2 regions of the Streptomyces sp. NPDC051020 genome follow, and region 2 is predicted to be linked to the other one. Evidence: riboswitches for the same ligand, from Rfam matches in the RefSeq annotation. Region 2 holds a riboswitch; the other holds the start of a gene.
What was found. Region 2 has a riboswitch for cobalamin ahead of AB0N06_RS09920 (prenyltransferase/squalene oxidase repeat-containing protein). Riboswitches for the same ligand answer to the same signal wherever they lie in the genome.

Region 1 (7,255 bases), on a different contig from region 2:
CTCCGGCCGGGTCCATGCGGTGCGCGGCGGCCTGCTCATTTATCGGCGGGGTGTTCAACGGGCCTCTCCTGTAAGGTCTTCGGCTCCTGACCGGCGGCGGCCGGGGCAGGGTGCAGATCCTACGGCGGACGCGACGGATACGAAGTGCGATAGCACGGTGGGGTGGTAGCAGGTCAGCGGCGCCACGCGGCGATGGCCGGGTTCCTGCGGAGGTGTTGCGCCGGCGGGCAGAATGGGGCTGATGGGCGCGCTCTCATGCTCGCCGAGGCGGCGGCATGCCCGTGGCACGGAGACCGCGGTGCGGCCGGAGCGCCGTTCGGCCGGACCGCCCGGGGCGCCCGTGCGCAAGCCCGCGTACGCCTCCACGCCGTCACGATCTCACTCGAACGGTCCAACGTCGGGCTGTGCCCCGCCACCGGCATCGCACGCTGCCGACCCGGATGCGAGGGGCCATCGTTCCGGGCCGGGAAGTTGCATCGCCCATCCGGGTGAGGCGCGATGGAAGCCGGACGTGCCTTCCCTGGTGGAGCTGCCCACAGGACACGCGCGCGGGCGAGGAGGAACCGGTCATGGGAGCCGCTGACGGTTTCACGGATGCCAAGGAGCTCGACGGCCTGACAGTGTACGACCCCAGGGGCGAGAAGGTCGGCACCGTGGGGCGGGTGTATCTCGACGACGCGACCGGCAGACCGGACTGGATCACGGTGAAGACCGGCCTGTTCGGTATGAAGGAGAATTTCGTGCCCCTGGACGGCGCTCGCCGGGTGGGCTCCGATCTGCACATTCCCCATCCGAAGGACCGCGTGAAAGGTGCCCCGAGAGTGGACGCGGATGCCCATCTCTCCGTCTCCGAGGAGGAGGAGCTCTACCGTCACTACGGCCTCACCAGGTGAGTCCGTCCGGTCCTGGCGACCGGGCAGGCGCGGCTCCGGGGAGCGGACAGGCCAGGGGCCCGCACCGTGCCGGGTTCCGGCTCTGCTTCCGTATGCCCGGCTACTGGGCCCGTCCAGGCAGAAACCGCACCGAGGGTCGCCCGTCCGGGCCGTCCTCGGTGACCACCGACCGTACCCGGTACACATCCGAGATGAGTTCCTCGGTGATGACGTCCGCCGGGGTGCCGGCGGCCACCACCCGCCCCTCCTTCATGACGACGATCCGGTCGCAGAACATCGCGGCCAGATTGAGGTCGTGCAGGGCGATGACGCCGGTGACGGGCAGCGAGGTGACCAGGGACAACAGCTCCAGCTGGTGCTGGATGTCGAGATGGTTCGTCGGCTCGTCCAGCAGCAGTTCACGCGGCTGCTGCGCCAGTGCGCGGGCGATCTGGACACGCTGGCGCTCGCCCCCGGAGAGCGTGTGCCAGGCCTGGTCGCTGCGTTCGGCCAGTCCCGTGCGTTCCAGTGCCTCGCATACCGCGTCTTCGTCCGCGCGGTTGGGCGCCGACCAGGCGCGGAGGTGCGGAATGCGGCCGAGCCCCACGACGTCCCGGACGCGCAGCTCGACCTGGGTGTCGGCATGCTGGTCGACCACGGCGACCCGCTGCGCGACAGTGCGCCGGCCGATCGCGGCGAGCGGTTCGCCGTCGAGCGTCACCACGCCCGCCGCCGGCGCGAGGACCCCCGCGAGCACCCGGAGCAGCGTGGACTTGCCCGACCCGTTGGGGCCGAGGAGTCCGACGGTCGCGCCGGGCGGAGAGACGAGGGAGACCCCGTCGAGGACAAGACGGCCGCCCGCCTCGCGGGAGACTCGCTGGGCACGCAGACCTGCGGTGGTACCGATGGATGTCATGTGGTCCTCCGGGTTCGGTAGAGGACCAGAACGAACGCGGGTACGCCGATGAGGGCGGTGACGACGCCCACCGGCACCTCCTGCGGATCGAGGACGGTCCGGGCGAGCGTGTCGACCCAGACGAGGAACACCGCCCCGGCCAGCGCGGTGACCGGCAGCAGCTGCCGGTGCCCGGAGCCGGTGAGCGCCCGGGCGGCATGCGGCAGCACGAGCCCGACGAAGCCGATGGCACCCGCCGAGCTGACGAGCGCGGCGGTCAGCAGCGCGGTCGTGCAGAGCAGCACGATCCGGGTGCGGCCGACATCGACTCCCAGGGCGGCGGCCGCGTCCTGACCGAAGGCGAAGGCGTCGAGCGTTCGGGCGTGGCCCAGCGAGATCAGCAGGGTCACGACGAGCACGGGGAAACAGACCCACACATCGGTCCAGCCGACCCCGCTGAGCGAGCCGAGCAACCAGAACAGCACGCCTCGGGTCTGCTCGGCGTCGGCCGCGGTCATCACCACGAAGGAGGTCAGCGCGGAGAACAGCTGCATGGCCGCGACGCCGGAGAGGACGACCCGGTCCGTCGTACCGCCGAGGGTATGACTGAGCAGCAGCACCAGGGCGAACGAGCAGAGTGCCCCGATGAACGCCCCGGTCGAGATCGACACCGCTCCCCCGCCCACCCCGAGGACGACGACCACGACGGCACCCGTCGACGCCCCGGAGGAGACGCCGAGGACGAACGGGTCGGCGAGCGGATTGCGGAGCAGGGACTGCATGACCGTGCCGCACACCGCGAGTCCGGCGCCGCACACGGCGGCGAGCAGGGTACGGGGCATGCGCAGGTTCCAGATGATGCCGTCCCGGACAGGGGTGAGCCGCGATTCGCCCACCCCGAGGTGGGCGGCCACCGCGGACCAGACGTCGGCGACGGAGATCCGGGCGGGGCCGATGGTGACGGCGATGGCGACGGACAGCGCGAGCAGGGCGAGGCCCGTGGTCCACAGCACACCGTCGCGCAGCCCCCGTGCGCCACCGGCCCTGCGGTGCCCATCGGTTCCGGGTGCCTGCTCCGTACGTACCGCTGCGACCCGTTCGGTGTCCGTCACCCGGCGAGCCCGAACGTCCGCAACCCGGCGGCGACCTGTTCCAGACCCTCGACCGTCCGGATGGACGGATTCATGGCCTGGCCGCTGAGCAGCACGTACCGCTTGTGCTTGACGGCGTCCATGTTCTTCGTCGCGGGATTGGACTCCAGGAACTCGATCTTCTTCGCGGCGCTCTCGGCGGTCTGTGCCCTGCGCGTCAGATCGCCGATGACCAGGACGTCGGGGTTGCGGTCGGCGACGGTCTCCCAGCTGATCTGCGGCCATTCCTCATGGGTGTCGTCGAAGACGTTCTTCGCTCCGAGCTCCCTGGTGATGACGCCGGGTGCACCGCAACAGCCAGCCAGGTACGGGGCCTTGGAGTCGGAGAACCAGTAGAGGAGAGTGGCGTGGGAGGCGTCGATGCCGTCGGTGGCCTTCTTCACCCGCTCCCGCAGCCGGGCGACGAGCTCGTCGCCGCGCTGCTGAACGCCGAACACGGCGGCCAGGTCGCGCACTTCGCCGTAGACGCTGTCCATGGTCAGTGCTTCGGTACGCGCTCCGTCGCCGCCGCCGCTGTTGTCCTTGCCGGTGCAGTCGGCGGGCGACACGTAGGTGGGGACACCGAGCTCCTCGAACTGTTCGCGGGGGGCGACGCCGCCCTTGGCGAGGGTCGATTCGAACGAGGCGCTGACGAAGTCGGGTTCCTGGTCGAGGACCTTCTCCGACGACGGCCGGTTCTCCGAGAGGCGTGGCACCTTCGCGTTGGCCTTCTCCAGCCCCTTCATCACCGGGTCGGTCCAGGTGGCTGTGGCCGCCAGCCGGTCGGCGAGGCCGAGGGAGAGCAGGATCTCCGTCGATCCCTGGTCGACGGAGACGGCGTGGTGCGGTGCGGCTTCGACGGTGACGGTGCGACCACAGTTCCTGAGCGTCACCGGATAGCCTTCGCCACCAGCTGACTTGGCCGCGGAGTTGTCGGTCCCTCCGCCGCACGCGGTCAGCAGGAGGAGTGCCGCCGGGAGCAGGGCGGCGGTGCGGGCGGGGCTGGCTATGGACGGCACGGAGTCCCTCTGCGTCTCAGGGCCCATGCGCGGAGCCCACTGTACGAAGTGCTGTCGCCCGGTACCGGGCGACAGGTGCCAGCAGGTCTTCGGACTCGGGTTCCTTCGGACGGGACGCCTTCCCAGGACAACCGTGGATGTCCCAGTGGCCGTGGCCCCGCCCGTCCCCCTCACCGCTGCGCGTCAGCTCCGGATTCGCACCGGATTCCCTGACCCCTACGTGGAGTTTGACTGGCTTCGGCAAGCTATCACGCGGCCCCGCGCGGCTCGTCGGCGGTGCGGTGGGGCCAAAGGCGTCCCGGCCGTACCGTACCGTCATGTCTGCCCCTGCCTACGGACTCTGGAGGGCGACCACGGCGTTGTGGCCGCCGAACCCGAAGGAGTGGCTCACGGCGCGCCGGACGGGCCGGTGGCGGGGCTGTCGGGTGACGCAGTCGATGTCGAACTCGGGCGCCGGGGCGTCCAGGTTGGCGATCGGCGGTACGACCCCGCGCTGCAGCGTGAGGATCGTCAGCCCCGCCTCGATGGCTCCGGCGGCCCCCATGCAGTGGCCCAGTACCCCCTTGGGGGCGGTGACGGGTGGCCGGTGCGGGTAGGCCCGGCTGATGAGAGCGGCTTCGATGGCGTCGCCCAGCGGTGTCGACGTGCCGTGCGCGTTGACGTGTTCGACGTCCGCGGCCGCCCAGTCCGCGTCGCGCAGCGCGGCCTCTACCGCGGCCCGGGCGACGGCGCCGGACGGGTGCGGACTGGTGGGATGGTGGGCGTCGGTGGTGGCGCCTGTCCCGGCGAGCAGCGCCCGCGGAACCGCTGCCCGGGCCCGTGCGTCATCCGCCCGTTCCAGCACCATGACGGCGGCGCCCTCGCCCATGACCAGGCCGGCACGATCAGCCGCGAACGGCCGGCAGAGGCGGCCCGGGTCGCCGTCCCTCGTGGCGGCGGCACCGGACCGCGCGAATCCGGTCATGGCGACCGGGAAGACGATCGACTCGGTGGCTCCGGCGATGGCGAGGTCGCATTGCCCGGTGACCAGCAGGTCCCGGGCGACGGAGAGCGCGGTGACCCCGGAGGAACAGGCGGTGCACGGCGCCAGGCTGGGACCGGTCGCCCCCATCCGGATGGCGATCTCCGCCGCGGGCATGTTCGGAATGGTGAGGAGGATCCCCGCCGGCGACGTGGCCCCCGGCCCGCGCCGGTCGAGGGCGACGGCCTGTTCGGTCAGGCCCGCGGATCCTCCGCTGCTGGTGCCGACGACCACGGCGACCCGGCTGCCGTCCCAGTCGGCCGGGTCCAGTCCGGCGTCCGCGACCGCTTCCCGCGCGGCGAGGACGGCGAATTTGACGTACCTCCCCATCCGGAAGGCCGCACGGCCGCCGACCGCGTCGTCCAGATCGAAACCGGAGACCGTGCACGCGAAGTCGATCGCGCAGCCTTCGAGCTCGGGGACGGTGCGGGCCGGTGAGACCCCGGCGCACACCCCGTGCCAGGTGGTGTCGGTGTCGTTGCCGACCGGGGTGATCATCCCCAGGCCGGTGACGGCGACGGCAGGCCTGTTCATCGGGCGTTGCTCATCGCGGGGTCGCCGCTCACCACGGCATCGATGAACGTCGTGATGTCGGCGAGGGTGGCGTCCTTGTAGAGCTTGCCGGAGTCGGCCTCGACCCCCAGCGTCTCCTTGATGATGACGGCGAACTCGGCGACGGCGAGGGAGTCCATCTCCAGGCTGTCCATCGTGGAACCCGGAAGGATCTCGGCGGCCGGCACCTTGAAGGTGTTCGTGAGAACGTCGGTGATCTGGGGGTGGATCGCGCTCATGATCTTCCTCTTCGCTAGGTCGTGCAGGTCGCGCATTTCATGCAGGTTCTACCGATTCCCGGGACGGTGGAACGCACGGTCCCGATGCCGAAGTAACTGACTCCCGATCTGCCGGTTACGCCTTGCGGCGAACCGATTCGCCAACGATCACCCGTGGCTTCGCACAGCGCCGGGAAAGGACGGATGTGGTGCCCCAGTACGCCAGCAGAACGGCCCGGACTCCAAGGGCCCCGACCGCGTCCCGTACCCTGCACAGCTGTCCGGCGGTTCGCTCGTCCGAAGCCTTCACCGCTCCCCCTGCGCCCCGGTGGTGGTCTGCCAGGACGCCTCCGGATCGTCGTACGCATCGACATAGTTCGCGCCGGCGATGGGCCAGTCCGCGAGCACCTCGTCCGGCAGCGCGAAGGACTCGATCAGGGTGGGCAGATGCCCGGCGACGGCGGCGATGAGCTGCTCGACGGCGTCCGGCAGGGCCTTGACCTGATCGGCGGTCAGATGGCCGGCGGCGAGCAGATCGCCGCTGTTGCGGGCGACCCACTGGAGAGCGAACAGCCGCTCCAGTTCGGCCAGCCTCTCGCGGCCAGGGCCTACGGGCAGTTCTGCGACGGCCTCCGCGTACGCCTCGGCCGCGTGTCGGCGGGCGTGCGCCTCGACGCCCCGCAGGGCGGGCCCGGACGCCGCGTTCCACCGCGCCAGCGGGTCACTGTGCGGTGCACTGCTCATCCGCTCCCTGGCGCGGGCGAACCAGATGGCCTCCACCTGCGCATGCAGCCACCCCAGGAACCGGGGGTCGGCGAGCTCTCCGGTCGCCCGGCCCGAGGTGCCGCCGTCCACGGACGGTGAGGTGGCGAAGAGCATTTCTGCGGCGGCCTTGGCGTGGATGGCCAGGTTGTCGCCCTCGGCGGTGATCACCGCCTCCACGCCGGTGATCAGCTCGGTCATGCCGTTGTTCTCCAACAGCGCCTGTGCTCCGCATCGTTCGCGGCACTCGACGACAACGGCACGGGCCTGCCAGGTGATCCACCCCTTCGCGACGGCGACCAGCCGCTCCGCCTCGGCCCGTCCCGTCTCCGTGCCGGTCCCGAGCTGTTTCTCCCAGCGGTCGAGGGCCCTGCGATGCAGCAGGCTCATCGCGAACACCGTGGCCATGGCCTCGGCGAGCGGGCCGTGATGGCTGCGGTGGGCGATCACCCGCACCCGTTCCGTGGCGCGCGGCCCGGAGATGTGCCGATGGCTCCCGTAGCGCACGGCGACGGCAAGCGTCGCGCGCGCGGAGCCGACCGCGCAGGCGCTCATGGAAATCTTGCCGACCGTGACGCGTGCGATCGAGGTGAGGAAGCGACGCCTGCGGTTGGGCAGAACGCTGCTGAACTCCCCGTCGTCGCCGACCCGTCCGTGCTCACCGCTGAGCAGTGCGTCACGCCCCACGAAGACCCGGTCGAAGGAGGTCAGACAGTGGTCGACGGGGCTGCCCAGGCGCGCCGGCAGCCTGCGGACGCGTACCCCCGGGAGTGCGTGCGTGTCGTC
Region 2 (7,255 bases):
GATCCGTTTCGCCAGTTCCTCCGCCGCTTCGGCTGCCTTGTCCACGACGTACACATGGGCGCCCGCGGCGGCGAGAGCCTGCGCGCAGGCCTGTCCGATGCCGCTCGCCGCCCCGGTCACCAGGGCGGTGCGCCCGGCGAGGAACCGGTCTGCGGGCGGGGGGACGGTGAGCGGGGCGGGCCCGGGTTCCGGGCGCTGGGGAGTCTCCATGGTCGTCACCGTAAGGAGGCGGAAGCCGACGTCACACGGGGTCGGTGCACACACCGCCGTGGGTCGGCATGGTGCCGGCGTACATGGTGCGGGGCGAGGGGCGGAGGCCGTCAGCGCCTGTCGTCGGGCCCGGGCCCGACGACGGGCACTCAGTGGGCCGCGTCCAGCGTCGCCCGCTGCTCCGCCGTCAGCTCCTCCCCTGCTCGAACGAAGCTGAGAGCTTGGGGAAGGAGCTACCAGGGCTTGTGGCCAACGCGGCAAGCGTGCGTGCCGGGCGGCGCGACGGGGCAGAGCTTGCCGGGAAGGGGACCAGGCGTGTTTCGAAAGCCCCGTCTGCCAGGCGGCGTCCGGCACGCCCTACGGGCGGACGACGCTCCTTTCGAAACACGCCCTAGTCCTCCGGCGGGAAGACCACCTCGCCCGAATCGGCCAGCGTCAGCGTGATCGCCTCGACGGGACATCCTTCCGCCGCTGCGAGCACCCGCTCATCGGCGTCGGTCTCCGGATCGCCCGGGTGGGACTGACGGGCGGAGTCCAGCCGGAATCCGTCCGGAGCGTGGCTCACACACATCCCGGAGCCGATGCAGACGCTCCGGTCGACCTCCACATGCCAGCGGTCCCCCATCACGCCTCCTGCGGGCCGGGCTGCGCGGGTTGGTACCCGGCGGGCAGATGGATCATCTTGTGCTCGAAGTACTCGCTGTACCCCTCGGGTCCGAACTCCCGCCCCAGGCCGGAGTTCTTGTAGCCGCCGAACGGCCCGAGCATGTCGAGACTGAAGGTGTTCACGCTGTACGTGCCCGTCCTCACCCGGCGGGCGATGTCGATGCCGCGCTCGGTGTCGGCGGTCCAGACGCTGCCACTGAGCCCGTACTCGGAGTCGTTGGCGATCTTCACCGCCTCCGCCTCGTCGCCGTACGGCAGCAGGCAGATGACCGGTCCGAAGATCTCCTCGCGGGCGATGCGCATGGAATTGTCGACGGATCCGAAGAGGGTCGGCTCGACGTACCAGCCGCGTTCCTGGGAGGCCGGACGGCCGCCGCCCGTAAGGACCTTGGCACCTTCCTCCTGACCGATCCGGATGTAGTCGAGGGAGCGCTGCTGCTGGCGCTGCGCGACCAGGGGGCCGAGTTCGGTGGCGGGGTCGAGCGGGTCACCGACCTTCAGCGCACCCGCCGCGGCGGCGAACGCCTCGGCGGTCTCGTCGTAGCGGGAGCGCGGGACGAGGATGCGGGTCTGGGCGACGCACGCCTGGCCGTTGATCATCCAGGCGAACGGGACGATGCCCGCGACGGCCGTGTCCAGATCGGCGTCGGGAAGGATGACAGCGGCGGATTTGCCGCCGAGCTCCAGGGTGACACGGGTGAGGTTCCGGGAGGCGACCTCCATGACCCGGCGGCCCGCCGCGACCGAGCCGGTGAACGACACCTTGTCGACGCCGGGATGCCCGACCAGGTACTCGCTGACCTCACGGTCGGCCGGAAGGATCGACAGCACCCCCTCCGGCAGCCCCGCCTCGGCGGCGATCTCAGCCAGGATGTAGGCGTCCAGCGGGGATTCGGGCGAAACCTTGAGCACGGCGGAGCAGCCGGCCAGCAGGGCGGGCGCGAGCTTGGCGGCGGCGGTGAACTGCGGGACGTTCCACGGCACGACGGCCGCGACCACCCCGACCGGCTCCCGGCGCACCAGCAGCGGCCCGAGAACGCCGTCGCGGCGCTCCTCGTACGGGAAGGTGCGGGCGACGGCGATCGCCGCGTCCCACACCATCATCGCGGCGAGCGCCTGCACCATCACGCTGGAGCTGTACGGAGTTCCGTTCTCGGAGCTGATGACGCGGGCGATCTCCTCGTACCGCACGGCGAACGCGTCCTTGATCCGCGTGACCACCTCGATCCGCTCGTCCAGGGACGCGCGCGGCCAGGGCCCTTCGTCGAAGGCCCGGCGGGCAGCGGTGACGGCCCGGTCCACATCCGCTTCGCAGGCGTGCGGCACCCGGCCGATGACCTGCTCGGTGTGGGGCGATATCACCTCGATGACGCCCTGGCCGAGCGGATCGACCAACTCCCCGCCGATGAACAGTTTTCCGTGTTCCACAAGCTCGGTCATGGCTGCTGCCTCCCGCGACCCGGCACGTACCGACTCCGCACCTGACTTCACACCTGACTCTGTGTCAGAACTGATATCAGTTCCAGTTCCAGGAGTCCACGCATCGGACATCCCCCACGAGACCGGCGTGATCCGAGAGGCGTCGGCGCTCCGCCCTGGCGATCGCTCCATGGCGGGGCTCACAGCATGCCCTCCCCTTCGATCCGCGGCAGCCGGGGGAACTGCGGTCCCTCGCAGACCCGTTGATCCGAAGCCGATAGTCGTCCTGGGCTACTAATGGAACGAGTTCTCGTTACAGTGGGCATGGCGCACCACAGCCGCGGGCCGGGACGGGAGAGGGGAAGCCCCATGACACAGGTGACCGAGCACGGCGGCGGCGTGTGGTCCATCAAGGTGCCGATCCCGGACAACCCGCTCGGCCACACCCTGGTGCATGCTCTCGACACCGACCGCGGGCCGGTCCTCGTCGACACCGGCTGGGACGACCCCGACGCCTGGGACACCCTGGTCGCCGGAGTCGCCGCCGTCGGCGTGGACATCGCCGGCATCCACGGCGTGATCATCACCCACCACCATCCCGACCACCATGGACTCTCCGGACAGGTCCGCGAGGCCTCGGGGGCGTGGATCGCGATGCACGCCGCGGACACCGCGATCGTGCGCCGCACCCGTGAGTCCGAACCCGGCACCTGGCTGACCTACCTCGCGCCGAAGCTCGCCGCGGCCGGCGCACCGGAGGAGCACCTCGCCACGCTGCGCGCCGCCCGCACGAGCGGCCGGACGCGCACGCTCCCCGGACTGCGCCCCGCCCTCCCGGACCGCGAGATCGTCCCCGGCGAACTGCTCGACCTCGCGGGCCGGCGGCTCCGGGCGATCTGGACGCCGGGCCACACCCCCGGCCATGTCTGCCTGCACTTGGAGGAGGACCATCCGGCCGATCTGCCCGGCCGCGGCCGGCTCTTCTCCGGCGACCATCTGCTGCCCGGGATCAGCCCCCACATCGGGCTGTACGAGGACCCGGACGACGCGACGGTCACCGACCCCCTGGGCGACTACCTGGACTCGCTGGAACGCATCGGCCGACTCGGGGTCGCCGAGGTGCTGCCCGCCCACCAGTACGCGTTCGCGGACGCGGCGGGGCGCGTACGGGAACTCCTCGACCATCACGAGGAGCGGCTGACCGGACTGCTCGCCCTGCTCGCCACCCCGTTGACGCCGTGGCAACTGGCCGAGCGGATGGAGTGGAACCGGCCCTGGGAACAGATCCCGTACGGCTCGCGGAACATCGCCGTCTCCGAGGCGGAGGCTCATGTGCGCCGGCTGGTGAAGCTGGGGCGCGCGGAGGCGGTGCCGGGCAGCGGGCCGGTGACGTACGTCGCTGTGTGAGGCAGCCCTCCGCCCGGGGTGAGCAGGCTACGTCCCGGTAGAGTGTGCGAGTCGTCATCATGCCCGTTCAGGGGGAAGCCGGTGCAAATCCGGCACTGACCACGCAACCGTGAGCCGCCGACACAGCGGTGAGTCGGGCTGCCCTGTCCGCGGTCGTGACCGGCTCGCGTCACCGGAACCCCGGTGACCGGCACCGTCGAGGAATACGGGGCCGGAGCCTGGTGCCTGAGTGTGCCTGTGCCCGGTTCCCCACAGGAGAGGCTCAGCCCGCCATGACCGTACGCCGCAGCGCAGCAGCGCTCGCCGCCACCGCCACCGTGCTCAGTGCGGCCGCTGCCCCGGCCGCGGTCGCGGCGCCGTCCCCCTCCCCCACCCCGTCCGTCGCGCTGCCCTCCGGGTTGTACGGCACCAAGGACCCGACGTACGACGGGGTCTGGCGGCAGTCGCTGGCATTCCTCGCCCAGCGCGTCGAGGGGGTCGTGCCCGCCACGAAGTCGGTGGACTGGCTGATCGCCCAGCAGTGTGCGAACGGCGCCTACGCCTCGTACCGCGCCGATGTCTCCAAGCCGTGCGACGCCAAGACCACGCTGGACACCAATGCGACCGCCGCCGCGGTGCAGGCGCTGGCGGAGGTCGGCGGGCACGGCGACATCGTCAACAACGGCGTCCGCTGGCTGAAGTCCATCCAGAACGAGGACGGCGGCTGGGGCTACAACCCGGGCTCCCCCAGCGACGCCAACTCCACCTCGATCGTGATCGGCGCGCTGGCCCGGCAGGGCCAGCGGATCGGCGACATCACGAATCCGGGCGGCAAAACCCCGTACGACGCGCTGCTCGCGCTCGCGATCCCGTGCGGCGGCCCGGACGGCGGCGCGTTCGCGTACCAGCCCGACAAGGCCGGGAAGCTCGCCGCGAACGCGGACGCCACCGCGGCCGCCGTGCTCGGCTCGATGGGCAAGGGGCTGGCCGCCGGAGACAACGCCGTGGTCGAAGGCAAGCCGCCGGCCTGCCGGAAGGGCGACGTCGTCAAGCCGGAGCAGGCCGCCCAGAACGGCGCCTTCTACCTCGCGGGCGCCCTCGCGAAGAACGGCAACCACCTGAACCTGCCGCCGATGCCGGGCGCCGACGACACCACCCCGCAGCCCGACTTCAGCAACACCGCGGACGCCGTCGTCGCCCTGGCCTCCGCCGGCCACAAGAACAAGGCGGCCGGTGCGCTCGGCTGGCTGCAGAAGAACTCCAGGAGCTGGGCCGAGGAGGGCGGCCCCGCCGCCTACGCCCAGCTGGTCCTGGCCGCGCACGCGACCGGCGCCGACGCCCACGACTTCGGCGGCGTCGACCTGGTCCAGGAGCTGAACGCGAGCGGTCCCGCGCCCGCTGCCGTCATCACGCCCAGTGCGACCCCGGACGACTTCTCGGCCGAGGACGGCACCAGCGACGACGCCGGTCTCGGGGTGTGGTGGCTGGTCGGTATCGGCCTCGCCGCCGGTGCGGGCATCGGCTTCCTGATCAGCAGCCGCCGGAAGCCCCAGCAGCCGTGAACCGAGCGGGGAATCGTGCGGGGAATGCGTTCGGCGGACGGGTGGCCGTCGCGCTGCTGCTGGTGCTCGGCGCCGCTCTGACCGTGCTCGGCGCGGGCACCGCTCATGCGGCCGGCTACCGCTACTGGTCGTTCTGGGAGGGCCAGGGGTCCGGCTGGGCCTATGCCACCCAGGGCCCCTCGCTCGTCCGGCCCGCCGACGGGGCGGTGCAGGGCTTCCGGTTCTCCGTGAGCGAGGACTCCCAGGACTCGGCGAAGCCGCGCCGCGCCCCCGACTTCGCGACGGTCTGCGCGGACACCCCCGCCAAGGACGGCACCAAGCGCGTCGCGCTCGTCATCGACCCCGGCACACCGGCGGACGCCCCGGCCGGGGAGACGCCGCCCGCGCTGCGCACCGCCTGCGCGCAGGTCGCCCCCGGGGCGAGCACCGCCGAGGCGCTCGCCTCGGTGGCCAAGCCGCTGCGCTACAGCAGCGACGCCCTGCTCTGCGCGATCACCGGCTACCCCGCCTCGGGCTGCGGCGAGCAGGTCTCCGGCAGCGGGCACACGGCGTCCGCCTCTCCCTCGTCCACCCACCCCGGGAACGGGCGCAGCGGTCCGTCCACCGGGGTGCTCGTCGGGCTCGGTGCCGTCCTGCTGCTCGGTATCGCCGCCGTCCTGCAGGCCCGCCGCCGACGCGGATGACCGCCTCCCCCGGCGCGGCCCGGCTCAGCCATGCACTGCGGGCGCCCACCGCGACCCGCAGCAATGCCCTGCCCGCCGGGGCCTGGTGGCTGTGGGCGCTCGGGCTGGCCACCGCCGCGTCCCGGACCAGCAATCCGCTGCTGCTCGGACTGCTGGTGGGCGTGGCCGGATATGTCGTGGCGGCGCGCCGTACGGACGCGCCCTGGGCGCGTTCGTACGGCGCGTTCATCAAGATCGGGCTGTTCGTCGTCGCCGTTCGGCTGCTGTTCTCCGTCTTCCTCGGCTCGCCGATCCCCGGCACGCACGTGGTGTTCACCCTCCCCGAAGTCCCGCTGCCGGACTGGGCGCAGGGCGTCAGGATCGGCGGCCGGGTCACCGCCGAGCAGCTGCTCTTCGCGCTGTACGACGGGGCAAAGCTGGCCACATTGCTGATCTGCATCGGCGCGGCGAACTCGCTCGCCAACCCGGCCCGGCTGCTGAAGTCGCTGCCGGGTGCGCTGTACGAGGCGGGAGTCGCCGTCGTCGTCGCGATGACGTTCGCGCCGAACATGGTCGCCGATGTGGCGCGCCTGCGCACCGCACGCCGACTGCGGGGCCGCCCGACCGGGGGCATCCGGGCCGTTCTGCAGATAGGACTGCCGGTGCTGGAGGGTGCGCTGGAGCGGTCGGTGGCGGTGGCGGCGTCGATGGACGCGCGCGGGTACGGGCGTACGGCGCAGGTCCCACCCGCCGTCCGGCGCACCACGAACGTCCTCACCCTCGGCGGTCTGCTGGGGGTCTGCGCCGGTACGTACGGCCTGCTGGCCTCGCAGGGTGCGGTCTACGGGCTGCCGCTGCTGCTCGCCGGGCTCGTCGCCGCTGCGGCCGGGCTGCGGCTCGGCGGCGCCCGCTCGGTCCGTACCCGCTACCGGCCCGACCGGTGGGGTGTGCGGGCCTGGCTGGTGGCGGGGTCGGGTGCGGTGGTCGCGGCGGCGATGATCCTGGCGGGCAGCGTCGACCCGGAGGCGCTGCACCCCGGGGTCGTCCCCCTGGTCGCGCCAGTGTTCCCGCTGTGGCCCGCGGCGGCGGTGCTGATCGGGTTGCTGCCCGCGGTGGTGGCGCCCGCGCCACCACCGGCGGGTGGTCCGGCCGACGCTCCCGTCGCGCACTCCGAGAAGGGACAGTGATGATCCGGTTCGAGCAGGTCTCGGTGCAGTTCGAGGGCACGGCGCACCCCACCCTGTCCGGCGTCGATCTGACGGTCCCAGAGGGCGAGTTGGTGCTGCTCGTCGGTCCGTCGGGGGTCGGCAAGTCGACGCTGCTGGGGACCGTCTCCGGTCTCGTGCCGCA

Region 1: linked by a shared signal. The riboswitch ahead of AB0N06_RS27005 (ABC transporter substrate-binding protein) and the one ahead of AB0N06_RS09920 (prenyltransferase/squalene oxidase repeat-containing protein) in region 2 are both predicted to bind cobalamin.

What each region holds. Positions count from the first base shown of each region.
Region 1 is NZ_JBFBCG010000057.1:37,788-45,042, forward strand. Features, by position in the region: gene AB0N06_RS26985 (cytochrome P450) at 1-16, opposite strand, end outside; partial or broken gene AB0N06_RS26990 (PRC-barrel domain-containing protein) at 570-890, shown strand; gene AB0N06_RS26995 (ABC transporter ATP-binding protein) at 994-1,788, opposite strand; gene AB0N06_RS27000 (iron chelate uptake ABC transporter family permease subunit) at 1,785-2,792, opposite strand; gene AB0N06_RS27005 (ABC transporter substrate-binding protein) at 2,876-3,916, opposite strand; cobalamin riboswitch at 3,979-4,167, opposite strand; gene AB0N06_RS27010 (beta-ketoacyl-[acyl-carrier-protein] synthase family protein) at 4,248-5,471, opposite strand; gene AB0N06_RS27015 (acyl carrier protein) at 5,468-5,728, opposite strand; partial or broken gene AB0N06_RS27020 (acyl-CoA dehydrogenase) at 5,844-7,255, opposite strand, start outside.
Region 2 is NZ_JBFBCG010000013.1:39,941-47,195, reverse strand. Features, by position in the region: gene AB0N06_RS09940 (3-hydroxybutyrate dehydrogenase) at 1-210, opposite strand, end outside; gene AB0N06_RS09935 (ferredoxin) at 602-835, opposite strand; gene AB0N06_RS09930 (aldehyde dehydrogenase) at 835-2,316, opposite strand; gene AB0N06_RS09925 (MBL fold metallo-hydrolase) at 2,665-3,702, shown strand; cobalamin riboswitch at 3,734-3,868, shown strand; gene AB0N06_RS09920 (prenyltransferase/squalene oxidase repeat-containing protein) at 3,975-5,243, shown strand; gene AB0N06_RS09915 (SCO2322 family protein) at 5,285-5,926, shown strand; gene AB0N06_RS09910 (energy-coupling factor transporter transmembrane protein EcfT) at 5,923-7,092, shown strand; gene AB0N06_RS09905 (ATP-binding cassette domain-containing protein) at 7,092-7,255, shown strand, end outside.